3 regions of the Bacillus jepli genome follow, and region 2 is predicted to be linked to each of the others. Evidence: predicted binding sites of a transcription regulator. Region 2 holds the regulator's gene; each other region holds the start of a gene.

Region 1 (5,724 bases), 3.1 Mb from region 2:
GAACTTGTGAATTATAAGGATTTATATAAGCTTGGGGCAGATATTCATAGTATCATCTCATTGATTAAAAAGAATATTCTACAGGTGAGGCTCATTTATGGATTTCATAATAAAATCATGGTGCTCGTTTCATTAACTGATAGTACTTCAGTTGATGATTTGATAAAAAGACTGACGACCATTATTCACAACTGGACGAATAATAACGACTCATTCGTATGTGTCGGTGTCGGTTCAACTAAAAAGGGAGCTTATCACATAGGGAAAAGTTATGAAGAGGCAAAGAAGTCCGTTGCCTATCTAATTAATAAAAAAGAAACAGGCATCATTACCTATGAAAGTATTGGGGTTAATCGGTTATTTATTAATCAGGACACGAATGAAATAGAGGAATTCATAAATGGCTTTTTTCAGCCCTTGAATACGGCAAGGTCGAGGAAAAATGACCTTGAACTAACATTGTTAACCTATATAAAATTAAATAAGTCCATAAACGAAACAGCTCAACATCTTCACATTCATATTAATACGTTATATCAACGCCTAAAAAAAATCGAGGAGATTCTTCATTTACGTTTTAATGACCCAAAAGACTTTCTGAAAATCCAGTTAGCCTGTCACTTAAAAGAATCATTCGCATACTCTGATGAGGTTCATTAAAATAAAGAGGTTCCCTTACGAACCTCTTTATTTCTTCGAAAGCTGTTTCATTGGCCTTGCCAACAGAATTAATAAGATCAAACTCATATACCCAAACAATGGATATAAAAAAGAGATCAATGCCCCGTAGCCTAACTGGCTTAGACAATAGGCGATGGACAAAACACCGAAAACAATTAAGATTGACGGGAGTTTGATGACATTTTTCAATTGACGCTCAAGCCCAAATAAATTACCAATTACTGAAGTAAAGATTTCTCCATAAATCACAAGGATGTACAACCACGAGAAAGCAGCCATGAAGTTTTTCATAACCTCAGCCATTGGAATCTCAAAGGTGTGAATATTTGGGAGTGCCGACAAGGATATATGGCTTGTTAATAAAATCAGACATAATGCACCCCCTCCTATCAATCCACCCCATCTTAATGTTTTTTCATGTTCTATTTCTTTAGCAAGTGGTACCAAAACTGGCATCGCCATGGTTAAGTTAAATGCAGCATATAAAAATGGCGAAATCATCCAATTATAGCTTGATGATTCTAATTCAGGTTTACTTATTAAACTTGTTGCATCCGTAAAAAGAACTTCTACTGCTAACACAACACTGAAGAAAATCATGATCGGTACAACAAACATGTTCACACCAAATAACCCTTTGACCCCATATATCAATACAAAAATGGAAAGTGCACTCGTCACAAAAATTCCAAGCTGATACGACAGCCCTAATTGTTCATAAAAGACAGCACCCGCTCCCGAAAGCATGACCGAAGTTACCCCTATCAATACAAGAAGCATCAATCCGTTCACAAAAAACCCTGCTTTTTTTCCAAACAAATATTCATTAAATTCCTTATACGAATCAGCTTGAATTCGGTTTGCGATGATCATGATTCGAGTTCCTAACCATATAAATAAGAAACCACTGATTCCGATTCCGATCAAACCGTATAGACCATATTGGGTAAAAAATTCAACGATTTCCCGACCTGTTGCAAAGCCTGCTCCTACGATTGTTCCAACATAAACAGCACCGATTTGAAATGCTGCCCCCCAATTTCCTCGCACAAATAGCCACCTCATTTTTCTGTCTTACTTGATTTATATGTACAAGTTCCAAAATTAAGACGAGCTATTCCTTCGTTAACCGTGGCAAAAATTTCTAGTACTTTTTACTTGAAAGTCAAAGATAGTCAAAGTATAATATAGACATAAGGTCAAAGATGGTCAAACATCACAAACGACCTATTTTATTTAAGCCACACGATGTGGGTCAGTCTTTTATCTTAAATTGGTCAAAGATAGTCAAATTTCAAGGAGGTAGTTGTTTATGATTTGTCAAGCATGTAATAAAAATGAAGCTACGGTTCAGTTGCACGTACAAGTGAACAATGACAAGCGACAAATTCAACTTTGCAGTGAGTGTTATGCGAAGGAGAAGAACAACATGAAAATACCTTCAGGAATGTACGGTTTCCCTAATTTTACATTTGATGATCTATTTAAAGGCAATGCTTTTGGTCAACAAATGGGAATCAATCAACAACAAACACAACCAAAACACGGAGGAAATGGCGGAGGTCTTCTCGATCATTTTGGTCGAAACCTTACTCAAATGGCGAAGGCTGGACTTATTGACCCAGTGATTGGCCGTGACGAGGAAATCCACCGTGTTATTGAAATCTTAAACCGCCGTAATAAAAACAACCCTGTTCTAATTGGGGAACCAGGGGTAGGTAAAACTGCAATTGCAGAAGGATTAGCCCTACAAATTTCTGAAGGAAAAGCGCCAAGTAAGCTTTCAAATAAACAGGTTTATTTACTAGATGTCGCATCACTCGTTGCCAACACTGGTATTCGTGGTCAATTCGAAGAAAGAATGAAGCAACTCATTGCTGAGCTTCAAAAGCGTAAAAATATTATCTTATTTATTGATGAAATTCACCTTTTAGTAGGCGCAGGTTCTGCTGAAGGTTCAATGGATGCAGGTAATATTTTAAAACCTGCTCTTGCACGTGGCGAACTTCAAGTTGTTGGTGCCACAACATTAAAAGAATACCGACAAATTGAAAAAGACGCTGCACTTGAACGTCGTTTCCAACCTGTAACAGTGGATGAACCTACAGTTGACGAAGCGATTCAGATTCTTGAAGGTATTAAAGGAAAATATGAAGATTTCCATGGTGTAAAATATACAGATGAAGCGATCCGTGCCTGTGTAACATTATCACATCGATACATTCAAGACCGCTTCTTACCAGATAAGGCAATCGACTTGCTTGATGAAGCTGGTTCAAAAATGAATTTAGCATCTGGAGGCACAAATCCAAAGGATATTGAAGCAGAACTTGCAAAAATCGCTGCTGAAAAAGAAAAAGCAGCCGGGGAAGAAAACTACGAATTAGCAGCAAAATTAAGACATCAAGAAATTCTGCTAGAAAAACAATTAAGTAATCCGGAAAACAAAGAAGAGCATGTGATTGATGTAACCAATATCCAACAAATTATCGAGAAGAAAACCGGTATCCCTGTTGGTAAGCTTCAAGAAAATGAACAACAAAAAATGAAACATCTTGCTGACAACCTTGCGAAAAAAGTAATCGGTCAAGAAGAAGCTGTTACAAAGGTTGCAAAAGCAGTTCGTCGTAGCCGTGCTGGTTTGAAGGCTAAAAATCGACCAATCGGTTCCTTCCTGTTTGTCGGACCAACTGGTGTAGGTAAAACAGAATTAACGAAGACACTTGCTGAAGAACTATTCGGTTCGAAAGATGCTATGATCAGACTTGACATGAGTGAGTACATGGAGAAACACTCTGTCTCTAAAATCATCGGTTCACCTCCTGGATATGTAGGCCATGAGGAAGCAGGACAACTTACTGAAAAAGTTCGTCGTAACCCTTATAGCATCATCCTTTTAGATGAAATTGAAAAGGCACATCCTGATGTTCAGCATATGTTCCTTCAAATTTTAGAAGATGGCCGTTTAACAGACAGCCAAGGACGTACTGTAAGCTTCAAAGATACTGTAATTATCATGACAAGTAACGCAGGAAGTGGCGGACCTAAGAAGATTACGGTTGGCTTTGAGAAAGCTGATACAGATGTATATAAGGAAACATCTATTCTTGATTCACTAGGTTCCTTCTTCAAACCAGAATTCTTGAACAGATTTGATGCCATCATTGAATTCAAACAGCTTGAAAAAGAACACTTAGTACAAATTGTTGACCTTATGTTACATGAGCTTGAAGCAACTCTTAAAGAACAAGATGTAACCATCACAGTTGATGATGCCGCAAAACAAAAATTAGCTGAGCTAGGCTACCACCCAGCATTTGGTGCACGTCCATTACGCCGTGTCATCCAAGAACAGCTTGAGGACCAAATCACTGATGTTCTTTTGGAAAATGATGACCAAACAAGCTTAAACGTAACGGTCGAAGAAAATAAAATTGTAATCAAATAATGTACCCATTAAAAATGCAGAGCCACGTTGAGCTCTGCATTTTTTATATTGATTTTGTTTCCAATTCATTTACTTTTATCGGTGTCTTACGATTTGAGAACAGGCTGTGCAACACCATTCCACCCGCAATCATCAATAGCCCAACAAGAGAATACATAGTTGGCAGAGGTGCACTTAATAAAAGAACCTCACCAAAGATCACAAAAATAATCTGGGTTGACTGGGTAGCTTCAACCGCAGCAAGCATACTTTGATCATGCTTAACTAGCTCTGTTGCAAAAAAGAAAAGCACGGTTGCGATAACCCCAGAGGAAATCCCGACGATAAACGATTGAAACACCTGATCTTTACTAGGCAGCCCAGCAGTCGCAGCACCAAAACCGGCAATAATTAACCAAAACGGAGTCGAAGCTAGTGTCATGCCAAGGACACGTTGAAAAGTGTCAAAGTCATTTTTACAATGCTCCATCATCTTTCGATTTCCTAATGGATATGCAAAAGCAGCCAAAACTACAGGAAGAATTCCAATTAAGAGCATTTCCATTCCAATGCCCCCATCTGCTTCCTGAAGCTGAATCAAAACAATCCCAATAAAAATAAAACTAGAAAAAATAAGACCTTTGACCGGGATATGTTCACGGACTTTTTGCATTCCATTTGCCGTTTCCACTGTTCTATAGAAAAAAGGTACAACTAGGAGGCCCGCGATAATAACAAATTGCCATGTTCCTGCAACCAACCAACCTGGACCAGAAGCAGCCGCAAAGGTAAGCGATGCATAAAACAGTCCAAACCCAACTGTACTCCAAAGAATCCATTTTAACGGGTTCGTTTTTAACTCATACAACAGTTGCTTCAGGTTACCTCTAAGAAGAACAATCCCAATTAAAAAGGGTAGCATAAAAAAATATCGCAACGAAGAACTCCATAACCAGCTTCCCCCTGAAAGCTCCATTGATCGGTTTAGAATAAACGTTACCGCAAAAAATAGTGACGAGATGATTCCAATTAGAATAGCTTTCAAAGTTCATACTCCCCCCTAGACCTTAAAACAATAAACATCTTCATCAACAAAGCCTTTGATGATTTCTCCTGTTTTCGTAAATCCTGCTTTCGTATACACATGGATAGCTGCTTGGTTTGTAGGAATAACTGATAAGTAAATCTCATCACAATAGGGCATGGTATGAATCATTTCAGAAATAATTTCCTTCACCGCAGCGGTGCCATACCCTTTTCTTTGATATTTATAATCAATCATAATCCTGCATAATTCAAAGCGATTGCGCTCATTTTCAAGTCCAAACATGGTAAATCCAATTAACTGAGTTCCATCATAGATTGCTTTCGTTACCCAATCTGGCTGAACTTTTGCTTGTGCGAGTGAAAAAACATTGGAGGCAACCCATTTTTCAAATAAAGCAAACTCCTTATCTTCTGATTTCAACCGAATGACATCAAGCAAATTGTCCATCGTGACATCGCGTAAAATGATTTTTTTCATGTACCTCCCCCCATTTTACAATTATTTGGACCTCGATTGGTAGGAATATTCTAATAATTTATTTTATCATAAAGACTTGCTCTGCTTTTAC
Region 2 (5,724 bases):
GCTGGGAGGACCATCTCCCAAGGCTAAATACTCCCTAGTGACCGATAGTGAACCAGTACCGTGAGGGAAAGGTGAAAAGCACCCCGGGAGGGGAGTGAAAGAGAACCTGAAACCGTGTGCCTACAAGTAGTCAAAGCACATTTATGTGTGATGGCGTGCCTTTTGTAGAATGAACCGGCGAGTTACGATCCCGTGCAAGGTTAAGTTGAAGAGACGGAGCCGCAGCGAAAGCGAGTCTGAATAGGGCGATATAGTACGTGGTCGTAGACCCGAAACCAGGTGATCTACCCATGTCCAGGGTGAAGTTCAGGTAACACTGAATGGAGGCCCGAACCCACGCACGTTGAAAAGTGCGGGGATGAGGTGTGGGTAGCGGAGAAATTCCAATCGAACTTGGAGATAGCTGGTTCTCTCCGAAATAGCTTTAGGGCTAGCCTCGAGTTAGAGTCTTGGAGGTAGAGCACTGATTGGACTAGGGGCCCTCATCGGGTTACCGAATTCAGTCAAACTCCGAATGCCAAAGACTTGATTCTCGGGAGTCAGACTGCGAGTGATAAGATCCGTAGTCAAGAGGGAAACAGCCCAGACCACCAGCTAAGGTCCCAAAGTATACGTTAAGTGGAAAAGGATGTGGAATTGCTTAGACAACCAGGATGTTGGCTTAGAAGCAGCCACCATTTAAAGAGTGCGTAATAGCTCACTGGTCGAGTGACTCTGCGCCGAAAATGTACCGGGGCTAAACGTATCACCGAAGCTGTGGATTGTTCTTACGAACAATGGTAGGAGAGCGTTCTAAGTGCAGCGAAGTCAGACCGAGAGGACTGGTGGAGCGCTTAGAAGTGAGAATGCCGGTATGAGTAGCGAAAGAGGGGTGAGAATCCCCTCCACCGAATGCCTAAGGTTTCCTGAGGAAGGCTCGTCCGCTCAGGGTTAGTCGGGACCTAAGCCGAGGCTGAAAAGCGTAGGCGATGGACAACAGGTTGAAATTCCTGTACCACCTCATTACCGTTTGAGCAATGGAGGGACGCAGGAGGATAGGGTAAGCGCGCTGTTGGATATGCGCGTCCAAGCAGTTAGACTGGTAAGTAGGCAAATCCGCTTACCGTAAGGTTGAGTTGTGATGGCGAGGGAAATAAAGTACCGAAGTTCCTGATTCCACACTGCCAAGAAAAGCTTCTAGCGAGGTAGAAGGTGCCCGTACCGCAAACCGACACAGGTAGGCGAGGAGAGAATCCTAAGGTGATCGAGAGAACTCTCGTTAAGGAACTCGGCAAAATGACCCCGTAACTTCGGGAGAAGGGGTGCTTTTTAGGGTGAATAGCCCTGAAAAGCCGCAGTGAATAGGCCCAGGCGACTGTTTAGCAAAAACACAGGTCTCTGCGAAGCCGCAAGGCGAAGTATAGGGGCTGACACCTGCCCGGTGCTGGAAGGTTAAGAGGAGGGGTTAGCGTAAGCGAAGCTCTGAATCGAAGCCCCAGTAAACGGCGGCCGTAACTATAACGGTCCTAAGGTAGCGAAATTCCTTGTCAGGTAAGTTCTGACCCGCACGAAAGGTGTAACGATCTGGGCACTGTCTCAACGAGAGACTCGGTGAAATTATAGTACCTGTGAAGATGCAGGTTACCCGCGACAGGACGGAAAGACCCCGTGGAGCTTTACTGCAACCTGATATTGAATTTTGGTACAGCTTGTACAGGATAGGTAGGAGCCTTGGAAGCCGGAGCGCCAGCTTCGGTGGAGGCGTCGGTGGGATACTACCCTGGCTGTATTGAAATTCTAACCCGAAGGCCTTATCGGCCTTGGAGACAGTGTCAGGTGGGCAGTTTGACTGGGGCGGTCGCCTCCTAAAGAGTAACGGAGGCGCCCAAAGGTTCCCTCAGAATGGTTGGAAATCATTCGTAGAGTGTAAAGGCACAAGGGAGCTTGACTGCGAGACCTACAAGTCGAGCAGGGACGAAAGTCGGGCTTAGTGATCCGGTGGTTCCGCATGGAAGGGCCATCGCTCAACGGATAAAAGCTACCCCGGGGATAACAGGCTTATCTCCCCCAAGAGTCCACATCGACGGGGAGGTTTGGCACCTCGATGTCGGCTCATCGCATCCTGGGGCTGTAGTCGGTCCCAAGGGTTGGGCTGTTCGCCCATTAAAGCGGTACGCGAGCTGGGTTCAGAACGTCGTGAGACAGTTCGGTCCCTATCCGTCGTGGGCGTAGGAAATTTGAGAGGAGCTGTCCTTAGTACGAGAGGACCGGGATGGACACACCGCTGGTGTACCAGTTGTCCTGCCAAGGGCATAGCTGGGTAGCTATGTGTGGAAGGGATAAGTGCTGAAAGCATCTAAGCATGAAGCCCCCCTCAAGATGAGATTTCCCATAGTGTTAAACTAGTAAGATCCCTCGAAGATGACGAGGTTGATAGGTCAGAGGTGGAAGCATGGTGACATGTGCAGCTGACTGATACTAATCGATCGAGGACTTAACCAAACTGATGAATGTAGGAGCGTTATCTAGTTTTGAAGGAATGAATCCTTCAACATAGTCTAGTGGCGATAGCGAAGAGGTCACACCCGTTCCCATACCGAACACGGAAGTTAAGCTCTTCAGCGCCGATGGTAGTTGGGACTTTGTCCCTGTGAGAGTAGGACGTCGCTAGGCACACTAAAGATCAGCCGATATGGTTGGTCTTTTTTATTTGTTTTTGTTTGGATATTAGGGGTTGAAGAACGTGGCACTTGTTTGACAGATGTTGAGTGATGAAGAGTAACGTAAATTGTAGAATCGTTCCTGTTTTGAGATTGATTTCAAGTGATTGGTAACTAAAAAGGCTTAAACGTTCCACTTTTGTAATTGTATTGAAGGAAAGGGTAACGAAAAGTGCTGATTCGTTCCTGTTTCATGATTTAGATGAAGGAATCGGTAACGCAAGCCAATACACAATCTTTTTTAGATTGTCACTTTTAATAACGGCAAAAAGTTAGGTAATGCTGATCCAGCGAACGCCAAATTTGCAAACCCCATTACCGGTATATCGCCCATTCGTAAAACGATAAATGATATACCGTAAACCCGATTAACGGTATATCACGCAACCGTAAACCGATAAATGGTATACCGCAAACCCGATTACCGGTATACCACCCACTCGCAAACCAATAAATGATAAACCGCAAGCAGCAACCGACATAATCGTTTTTATCAACCCTCCCAGAATCCCATACATAATACATATATACGAATCGACAAACCATATACCAATACAGGTCATTAGTCATTAAGATAACTCCCTATATACCAGTGTTAAATTTTACATTTCAAAAAAGATCTATATTATTAATTACATTGTTAATGATAATTAACATCTTAGGTCCTATGGCAGAAACACTATTTTAAAATAGGTATTTTTGATACTCATAAACTTTTTGAACGAATCGTATAATGATAAAACACTACCTTTTTTTATTTGAATTAAAGGGGATTTTAAATTTCCTATCGAATAAGTAATTTACAGGTCGCCTATGTCTATAGAACAGGGGGGATGTGACATGGCACAATTTTTTGCATCGTTCCAAACTCAAGAATTTTTTACGATGTCGCTTCGCATTTTTATGGCTGCGTTATTATGTGGATTAGTTGGATTGGAGAGAGAAGTACATAAACACCCTGCTGGATTTCGTACACATTTACTGGTTGGAGTTGGTTCTTGTTTAATGATGCTGATGTCTATTTTTGGGTTTCAGCCTTATTTAGAGATGAGTACGAATGTCCGTTTTGACCCGGCACGAATTCCGTCATATGTGATTAGTGGTATTGGTTTTTTGGGTGCTGGTACTATTTTGGTAAGGGATGCCACGGTTCGTGGGCTAACTACGGCAGCATCGATTTGGGTTGTTGCTGGTCTAGGGTTAATAATCGGGTTAGGGATGTATGCGCCAGCCATATTAACTACAATTGTAGTTTTATTAAGTTTAATTTTTCTAAACCGATTTGAAGAGTTCTTTTTTAAATCCAGAAAACGAAAAGTTGTTCATATCATTATTCATGAAAATATTTCCTCGTCTTCATTCATTTTAAAATTATTTAAAGATAATGGTTTTAAGGTGAAGGATTTTAATATTAAGTATTCAAAGGATAAGGTAGAAAACAATTGCCAGTACACAATTGATGTAGAAGTGGCAAGTAAAAATGAGCGTTTACGCTTATATGAAGAAATGTCTAAGCGGGAAATGGTCCAAAAAATTTTTTAATTTGGTGTTTAGAGAGGTACCAGGTTTGGAAAGTATAGGATAGTAAAGCCCTTAAATGGTAAATGATTGCCCTTTTTCTACTTTCAATTTCACATGCGAAACAGTTGAAAAATTAGTGCAGTCATTTTATATTATAATTATAGTCAAATATAGTCAAAGTCAAGGTGAGGTGTGGTCATAATGAGGAATATATCTGATATCATTGAACAATATCTAAAAAGTGTTCTTGATACAAGTGATCGAGCTATAGTTGAAATTAAAAGAAGTGAGATTGCCGATAAATTTGAATGTGTCCCATCTCAAATTAATTATGTGATAAATACAAGGTTTACGTTAGAGAGAGGCTATTTGGTGGAAAGTAAAAGAGGTGGCGGAGGCTACATTCGAATTATGAGAGTGAAAACAAATGACGACTCTCAACTGATTAAGCAACTCGTACGCCTTATCGATAAACGGATTGCTCAAACAAGTGCTGAGGACGTTATTTTGCGCTTGGTTGAGGAGGAAGTGATCTCAAAAAGAGAAGCGAAGATCATGTTAAGTGTGATTGACCGTTCTGTCTTGTTTATTGAGCTTCCACATCGGGATGAATTAAGAGCAAGAATGTTAAAGGCAATGCTTACATCCCTCATGTATAGATAAAAGGTAAAGCCTCCGGCGGATGCCACGATTTTTCAAAGGAAAGTTTTCGAGAGGAGGATCAAAGACTAAGAACGCCACTTCCTGTGGCAACGTCTTTGTGACCCACCTCGTGTGGGCCTAAAAAAATCGGGCGCAAATACGCCAAGGCGCATTTGATTAAATAGGAAGGTGTTATCATGATATGCCAAGAATGTAATCAACGCCCTGCAACATTTCATTTTACAAAGGTGATTAATGGTGAAAAAACAGAGGTTCATATTTGTGAACATTGTGCTCAAGAAAAAAGCGAGATGTTCATGTTTCCAGGCACATCTGGCTTTTCAATAGATAACTTATTAGCAGGACTTCTTCAGTTTGAGCCACTTACCGGTTCACAGCAACATGCTTTTCAAAAAAATGAAGTATTGCAATGCGAGAACTGTAAAATGACTTTTCAACAATTTGCAAAAGTAGGTCGGTTTGGCTGTTCGCAATGCTATCCAACCTTTGAAAAACAACTTACCCCAATTTTAAAACGTCTGCATAGTGGCAATACACATCATACAGGGAAAATTCCAAAACGAATCGGTGGCTCCTTCCATATTCGGAAAGAGATTGAACAACTAAAGCAAAAGATGCAGGAATATATTTCGTTAGAGGAATTCGAAAAAGCTGCAGATGTTCGTGACCACGTAAGGGATCTTGAAAAGAAACTGAGTGGTTACACAGAAGGGGAGGTTTAATCAATGTCACTTGAGCATTTTATCAATCAAGCTTTAAGTGCTTGGATGAGTCAAGAAGGTCCTGATTCAGATATTGTCTTAAGTTCACGGATTAGACTTGCTCGAAATCTGAAAAATGT
Region 3 (5,724 bases), 1.1 Mb from region 2:
TTGGTCAATGATGGTGATATCCCAGAGCGCATCAAAGAAAAGTATGCAAAAGAACTAGCGAAGCCTGTTGTGTATGACGTAGAAAGACTTTCTACTTTAGGTCTATCCATCATTAATGATAAAATAATTTCATATGATAACGATGTGATTAGACATGATACAACAAAAGTAGCAAATCTTTTATATAATATGGTTGCAGAAAATAAAAATGGGTGATTGAAACAATCACCCTCATGATAAAAGGAGGGTGGAACCTGTGTCATTTGCATCAGAGACGAAAAAAGAACTGACAAACCTAGACATCAAAGATTGCTGCGCAAAAGCTGAGCTTTCCGCTTTGATTCGAATGAATGGCGCACTTTCCTTCTCCAATCAAAAAGTAGTGGTGGATATCCAAACGGAAAACGCCGCTATTGCGAGAAGAATTTATACATTGCTTAAAAAATGCTATAATGTGGGTGTTGAGCTCCTCGTTCGAAAAAAAATGAGACTCAAGAAAAACAATGTATATATTGTTCGGCTTATTGAGGACGCAAAGGATATTTTAGAAGACTTAAAGATTTTTGAAGGTTTTTCCTTGCAACAAGAAATCTCTCCGGCACTTGTTGCGAAAAAATGCTGCAAACGCTCCTATTTACGTGGAGCTTTTTTAGCAGGGGGCTCAGTTAATAATCCTGAAACATCCTCGTACCATCTTGAGATTTTTTCATTATATAAAGATCATAATGATTCTCTTTGTGAATTAATGAACGTTTTTGATCTCAACGCCAAAACATTAGAACGTAAAAAAGGTTTTATTACGTACTTAAAAGAAGCGGAAAAAATCACAGAATTCCTCAATGTCATTGGCGCCCACCAAGCATTGCTTCGATTTGAGGACGTACGCATTGTTCGCGATATGCGAAATTCAGTGAACCGCCTTGTGAACTGTGAAACGGCAAACTTAAATAAGACAATCGGCGCTTCCATTCGTCAAGTAGAAAATATCCGCTATATTGATGAAACAGTCGGTCTTGGCATTTTACCAGATAAGTTAAGAGAAATTGCTGAGCTCCGAGTCGCCTACCAGGATGTCACTCTAAAGGAGTTAGGTGAAATGGTAACATCCGGAAAGATAAGCAAATCCGGGATTAACCACCGACTTCGAAAAATTGATGAAATTGCCGACAAGCTCCGTGCAGGCCAATCTATCAAGTGAGGGCCTTGCTCACCTGGAAAGAAATAAAGCGCTGTCATTTTGAAACCTTTTTGGTTTATTCTACGTAATAATAGAAAACTAATTAGAAAAAAACAAACAACTTAAGAATTGCACACAAATTTGAGGAGGAAGAAAAATGGTTGAAAAACATGTAGAGGTTGTATTAAGAACGGGATTACAAGCACGCCCTGCAGCAATGTTTGTCCAAGAAGCAAATAAATTTTCTGCGGACATCTTTTTAGAAAAGGATGGGAAAAAGGTAAATGCTAAAAGCATAATGGGGCTAATGAGTTTAGCGATTGGATCTGGTGCAACAATTACCCTAATCGCAGAGGGAAATGATGAAGAAGCTGCGGTTGAAGCCTTAACTGATTTTGTTCAAAAAGAAGCATAAAAAAATCCTCTCACGATATGAAGTGAGAGGATTTTTTACTCTTATTTAGTGTTATCTTGAGGGTACATAACCTTGTCGATGAGACCATACTCCATTGCTCTTTCAGCCGTCATGAAGTTGTCACGGTCTGTATCTCTTTGTAGAACCTCTAATGGTTGACCAGTACGCTCTGATAAAATTTGGTTTAGCTTTTCGCGTAAGAAAAGAATACGTTTTGCTGCGATTTCAATTTCAGTTGCTTGCCCTTGTGCGCCACCAAGTGGTTGGTGAATCATAACTTCACTATTAGGAAGCGCAAAACGCTTGCCTTTTTCACCAGCAGCAAGTAAGAAAGCACCCATAGATGCAGCCATACCGATACAAATAGTAGAAACCTTTGGCTTGATAAATTGCATCGTATCATAGATCGCCATACCAGCTGTGATTGAACCACCTGGGCTGTTGATGTATAAAGAAATATCTTTTTCAGGATCCTCAGCGGCTAAGAACAATAACTGAGACACGATTGAGTTTGCAACATTATCATCAATCGCACTTCCAAGCATGATAATACGGTCTTTTAATAAACGTGAGTAGATGTCATATGCGCGCTCTCCACGGTTTGTTTGCTCAATAACTGTAGGTATTAAATTCATTTTATTTCCTCCTTCAAACAAATTAAAAGGTTTGTTATGTATTTCCATCATACAATTAAGGTCAGTAAAGGTCAAACAATTCGCTTTACTAACTTATACTATTCTACAAACGATTATCCCATACCTCTTTATGGACGGAAAAAATCAAAATTTCATACGTAATCCATCATAACCGATTTAACGTATTTTAAACATGGAACCACAGGGACGGTTCTCTTGGTTCCGAAGAATTGATTGAAAAAGAAAAAACCTGTCTCTTTAATTAGAAACAGGTTTTCAATAGCGCCCTCGGCAGGATTCGAACCCACGATAAGAGAACCGGAATCTCTTGTGCTATCCACTACACTACGAGGGCATGTTTTAGATAAAACTGCACTCATCATTATAGGATAGAACTTATTTGAATGCAAGAACTTAATTTAGGGATGGTGTGTGCACTATATGATTGAGGCTCTTTTTTAAAAGATTGTTGCCATTAGATAAAACAAAATATTGACTTAATTAATCTGGGTGAACAATTAAGAAAATAAAAACAAGTTTTTGGAAGAAAAAGAGGAAAGCAAAGACTATGGGATAAATTTTGAAAAATCCATGGGATATAACATATATATGCTAAGGCTTTTGGATGAAAGTGAAAAAACTCTAACATAAAATCGAAATATGAAAGAACTATTGGATAAATCTTGAAAAAGCTATGGGATATAACATATATATGCTAAGACTTTTGGATGAAAGTGGAAAAAGTCCTAACATAAAACCGAAATATGAAAGAGCTATTGGATAAATTTTGAAAAAGCCATAAGATATAACGTGTATATGCTAAGACTTTTGGATGAAAGTGGAAAAGCCTCTAACATAAAACTATAATATGAAAAGACAATTGGAGAAATTTTGAAAAAGTCATGAGATATAACGTATATATGTTGATGCTTTTGGATGGAAATGGAAAAACTCCTTATATAAAACCATAATTAAGAAATGACTTTTGGATAAATGTTGAAAAGGTGATAGCAAAAAACTATTTTGAAAGCAATTTTCCCTCGTTTAATCTAGAAAAGAGTGGTATATCAGAGAACACTCCGATATACCACCTCAAATCCAACCTCTAATTATCCTTATACCCCAAAGTTCCGTCATACACGTCCGCATCAACTGGATTCACAGCCCACATCGTTTGAATCGGATCGAACTCTGAGGTAAACTCTTCTTTGTTTTTACTTTTCTTCGCTTCGTCCAGTGTTCCAGTGACTGGGCCTGTGTATATGATTTCATTCTTTTTCAACAATAATCACCTCTTTAAGGTAGATTCTTTCAAAAAATGAATAAAAATGCGTGCTAAAATTTAACTTTTTCGATACGATAGAAGTAAGATAAAATTAAAGATGTAACCTTTTAGTCAAAAAGGTAATTTAAATTGTAAATAAAAAAGTAAACGCTTCCATTACACTAGAACAACTCAAAGGAAGGGGGAACCATGAGTGAATATGCAAACTGGACTTTTTCAACAGCAATCTATAAAGCTAGTCATGACAAAGGAATTAACGCAGGCAATAACTCTTTTACAATATTCATCTTTGGATTTGACTAAATTTCTAGAAGAACAGACACTAGAGAATCCCCTCATTGATGTAAAACCATCAGATTTTGATCGACCCAAAAAAATGAAGGTCACTAAAGATACGTACACAAATCCAATCGACTATATCGGTAAAAAAGAAACAACTTTATATGAGCATTTGCTAACACAACTTTCTTATACAAAAATTAATAACACGAAAAAACGGATGGGTGAATATATCATCCAGTTACTCGACAGCAATGGATATTTGTATTTTCCTACAGAGGAAATAGCGAGGGATCTCAATACCGATACAGAAACCATTGAAAATGCGATTCGCATTGTTCAAAGCTTGGATCCGATTGGGGTAGGAGCGAGGTCTCTACAGGAATGTCTTCTCCTGCAATTGAAGGCACTTCCAAAGCGAAACAGTTTAGCGGAAACGATTATACAAGACCATTTTGAACGATTTGCCGAAAAGTCATGGAAGGAAATCGCGAAGGACCTAAATGTAAAGCTTTTTGATATACAGCAGGTGTTTGATTTTATCCAAACGCTAAAGCCAAGACCGGGAGCTGCCTTTCATGGTGGGGAAGCACATTATATTGTACCGGATTTCGATATTTTGGTAGAAGACGGTGTAGTCTCAATGAAAATGCAAGACTCATACCTGCCAAAGGTATCGTTGAACCTCCAATATTATCAGCATTTTTTAGAGGAAAAGGATAGCAAAACAAAGTCCTATCTTCAGGAAAAAGTAGATCAGTGTCAGTGGATCATGAGAAGTTTGGAGCAACGAAAAATGACCTTGCAAAATGTCATGAGTGAAATTATCAAACGCCAAATGGACTTTTTTATAAAGGGACCAGCACATTTAAAACCGCTCATTATGAGTGATGTTGCCGATGCTTTAGACATCCATGAATCAACAGTTAGCCGAGCGGTAAAGGATAAATTTGTTCAAACCCCATTTGGGATTTATGAGATGAAGTATTTCTTTAGTCGAAATATCCAGACAACGGGTGAAACTGATACGTCATCTACCCAAGTGAAAAATGTTATTAAACAGATGATTGAAGAGGAAAATAAGGAAAAGCCTTTGTCAGACCAAGAAATTGTCAGTATACTTGAGGAGAAGCATGGTATTCTTGTATCAAGACGAACAATCGCAAAATACCGTGACCAATTAAACATACCTTCTTCGACGAAACGAAAACGGTATAGCAAGTAGATTGGAAGTGTAAAAAGTTGAATCGCATTCAGGTAACGATGTATTCAAAGGAAAATTGCTCTCTTTGTAGAAAAGCGAAAAAAGTAATTGAGGAATTAAGCGAGGAGTACCTTATAGACCTTCACGAAATTGACATTTATAAAGATGACCAACTTTTGGAAAAATATCAGATCATGATTCCAGTTATCGAAATCGGTGGAAATGAAGTCGAGTATGGGATCATTCATAAAGAAACAATCCAAGAGTACTTGAATCAATTATTGAAAAACTAAGGTTTATCCCAACTGCCTAAAAAATAGGCAGTTTATTTATTGCTTTCTTTTAAAAGTATTGTTACTATAATAAATGTAACCGACGATATTAATTACTGATGTGTTTTTTTTTACTGTAAGCGGGACATAATATGTCACACCGGGACAAAAATAGTCCCTTATGGTAAAAAGGGGAAATGAAAAAATGAGTTCAATCATTGAGGTACAACAGAAATTATTACCCGATTTACTCGAGGTTATGCAAAAGCGCCATGAGATCCTCAAATACATACGACTTATGCAGCCAATTGGAAGAAGGAATCTTTCAACGAGTCTCGGTCATAGCGAACGTGTCCTCCGCGGAGAAGTTGAGTTTTTAAAAAAACAAAATCTCGTGGACTTTAGCACTGCAGGTATGAGCTTGACAAAAGAGGGCGCGGAGCTTTTAAAAGACCTT

What was found. The regulator CtsR, encoded in region 2, represses protease genes until heat stress. The targets are predictions, from matches to a motif close to ATGGTCAATAAAGGTCAAACA.
Region 1: a site for CtsR is predicted at 1,877-1,897, ahead of ABC371_RS20790 (ATP-dependent Clp protease ATP-binding subunit). Genes of this name have one in related genera too.
Region 3: a site for CtsR is predicted at 2,285-2,305, ahead of clpP (ATP-dependent Clp endopeptidase proteolytic subunit ClpP). Genes of this name have one in related genera too.

Annotation. Positions count from the first base shown of each region.
Region 1 covers NZ_JBDFMO010000001.1:4,073,012-4,078,735, forward strand. The annotation lists gene ABC371_RS20780 (helix-turn-helix domain-containing protein) at 1-660, shown strand, start outside; gene ABC371_RS20785 (YkvI family membrane protein) at 688-1,731, opposite strand; gene ABC371_RS20790 (ATP-dependent Clp protease ATP-binding subunit) at 1,994-4,129, shown strand; gene ABC371_RS20795 (DMT family transporter) at 4,173-5,153, opposite strand; gene ABC371_RS20800 (GNAT family N-acetyltransferase) at 5,169-5,633, opposite strand; gene ABC371_RS20805 (GNAT family N-acetyltransferase) at 5,692-5,724, opposite strand, start outside.
Region 2 covers NZ_JBDFMO010000001.1:965,641-971,364, reverse strand. The annotation lists rRNA gene ABC371_RS05010 (23S ribosomal RNA) at 1-2,481, shown strand, start outside; rRNA gene rrf (5S ribosomal RNA) at 2,537-2,652, shown strand; gene ABC371_RS05000 (hypothetical protein) at 3,015-3,269, opposite strand; gene ABC371_RS04995 (MgtC/SapB family protein) at 3,540-4,241, shown strand; gene ABC371_RS04990 (CtsR family transcriptional regulator) at 4,419-4,883, shown strand; gene mcsA (protein-arginine kinase activator protein McsA) at 5,060-5,605, shown strand; gene mcsB (protein-arginine kinase McsB) at 5,609-5,724, shown strand, end outside.
Region 3 covers NZ_JBDFMO010000001.1:2,039,361-2,045,084, forward strand. The annotation lists gene ABC371_RS10240 (gluconeogenesis factor YvcK family protein) at 1-216, shown strand, start outside; gene whiA (DNA-binding protein WhiA) at 257-1,198, shown strand; gene ABC371_RS10250 (HPr family phosphocarrier protein) at 1,335-1,592, shown strand; gene clpP (ATP-dependent Clp endopeptidase proteolytic subunit ClpP) at 1,634-2,227, opposite strand; tRNA gene ABC371_RS10260 (tRNA-Arg) at 2,511-2,582, opposite strand; gene ABC371_RS10265 (hypothetical protein) at 3,333-3,509, opposite strand; gene rpoN (RNA polymerase factor sigma-54) at 3,712-5,016, shown strand; gene ABC371_RS10275 (glutaredoxin family protein) at 5,034-5,288, shown strand; gene ABC371_RS10280 (sugar-binding transcriptional regulator) at 5,473-5,724, shown strand, end outside.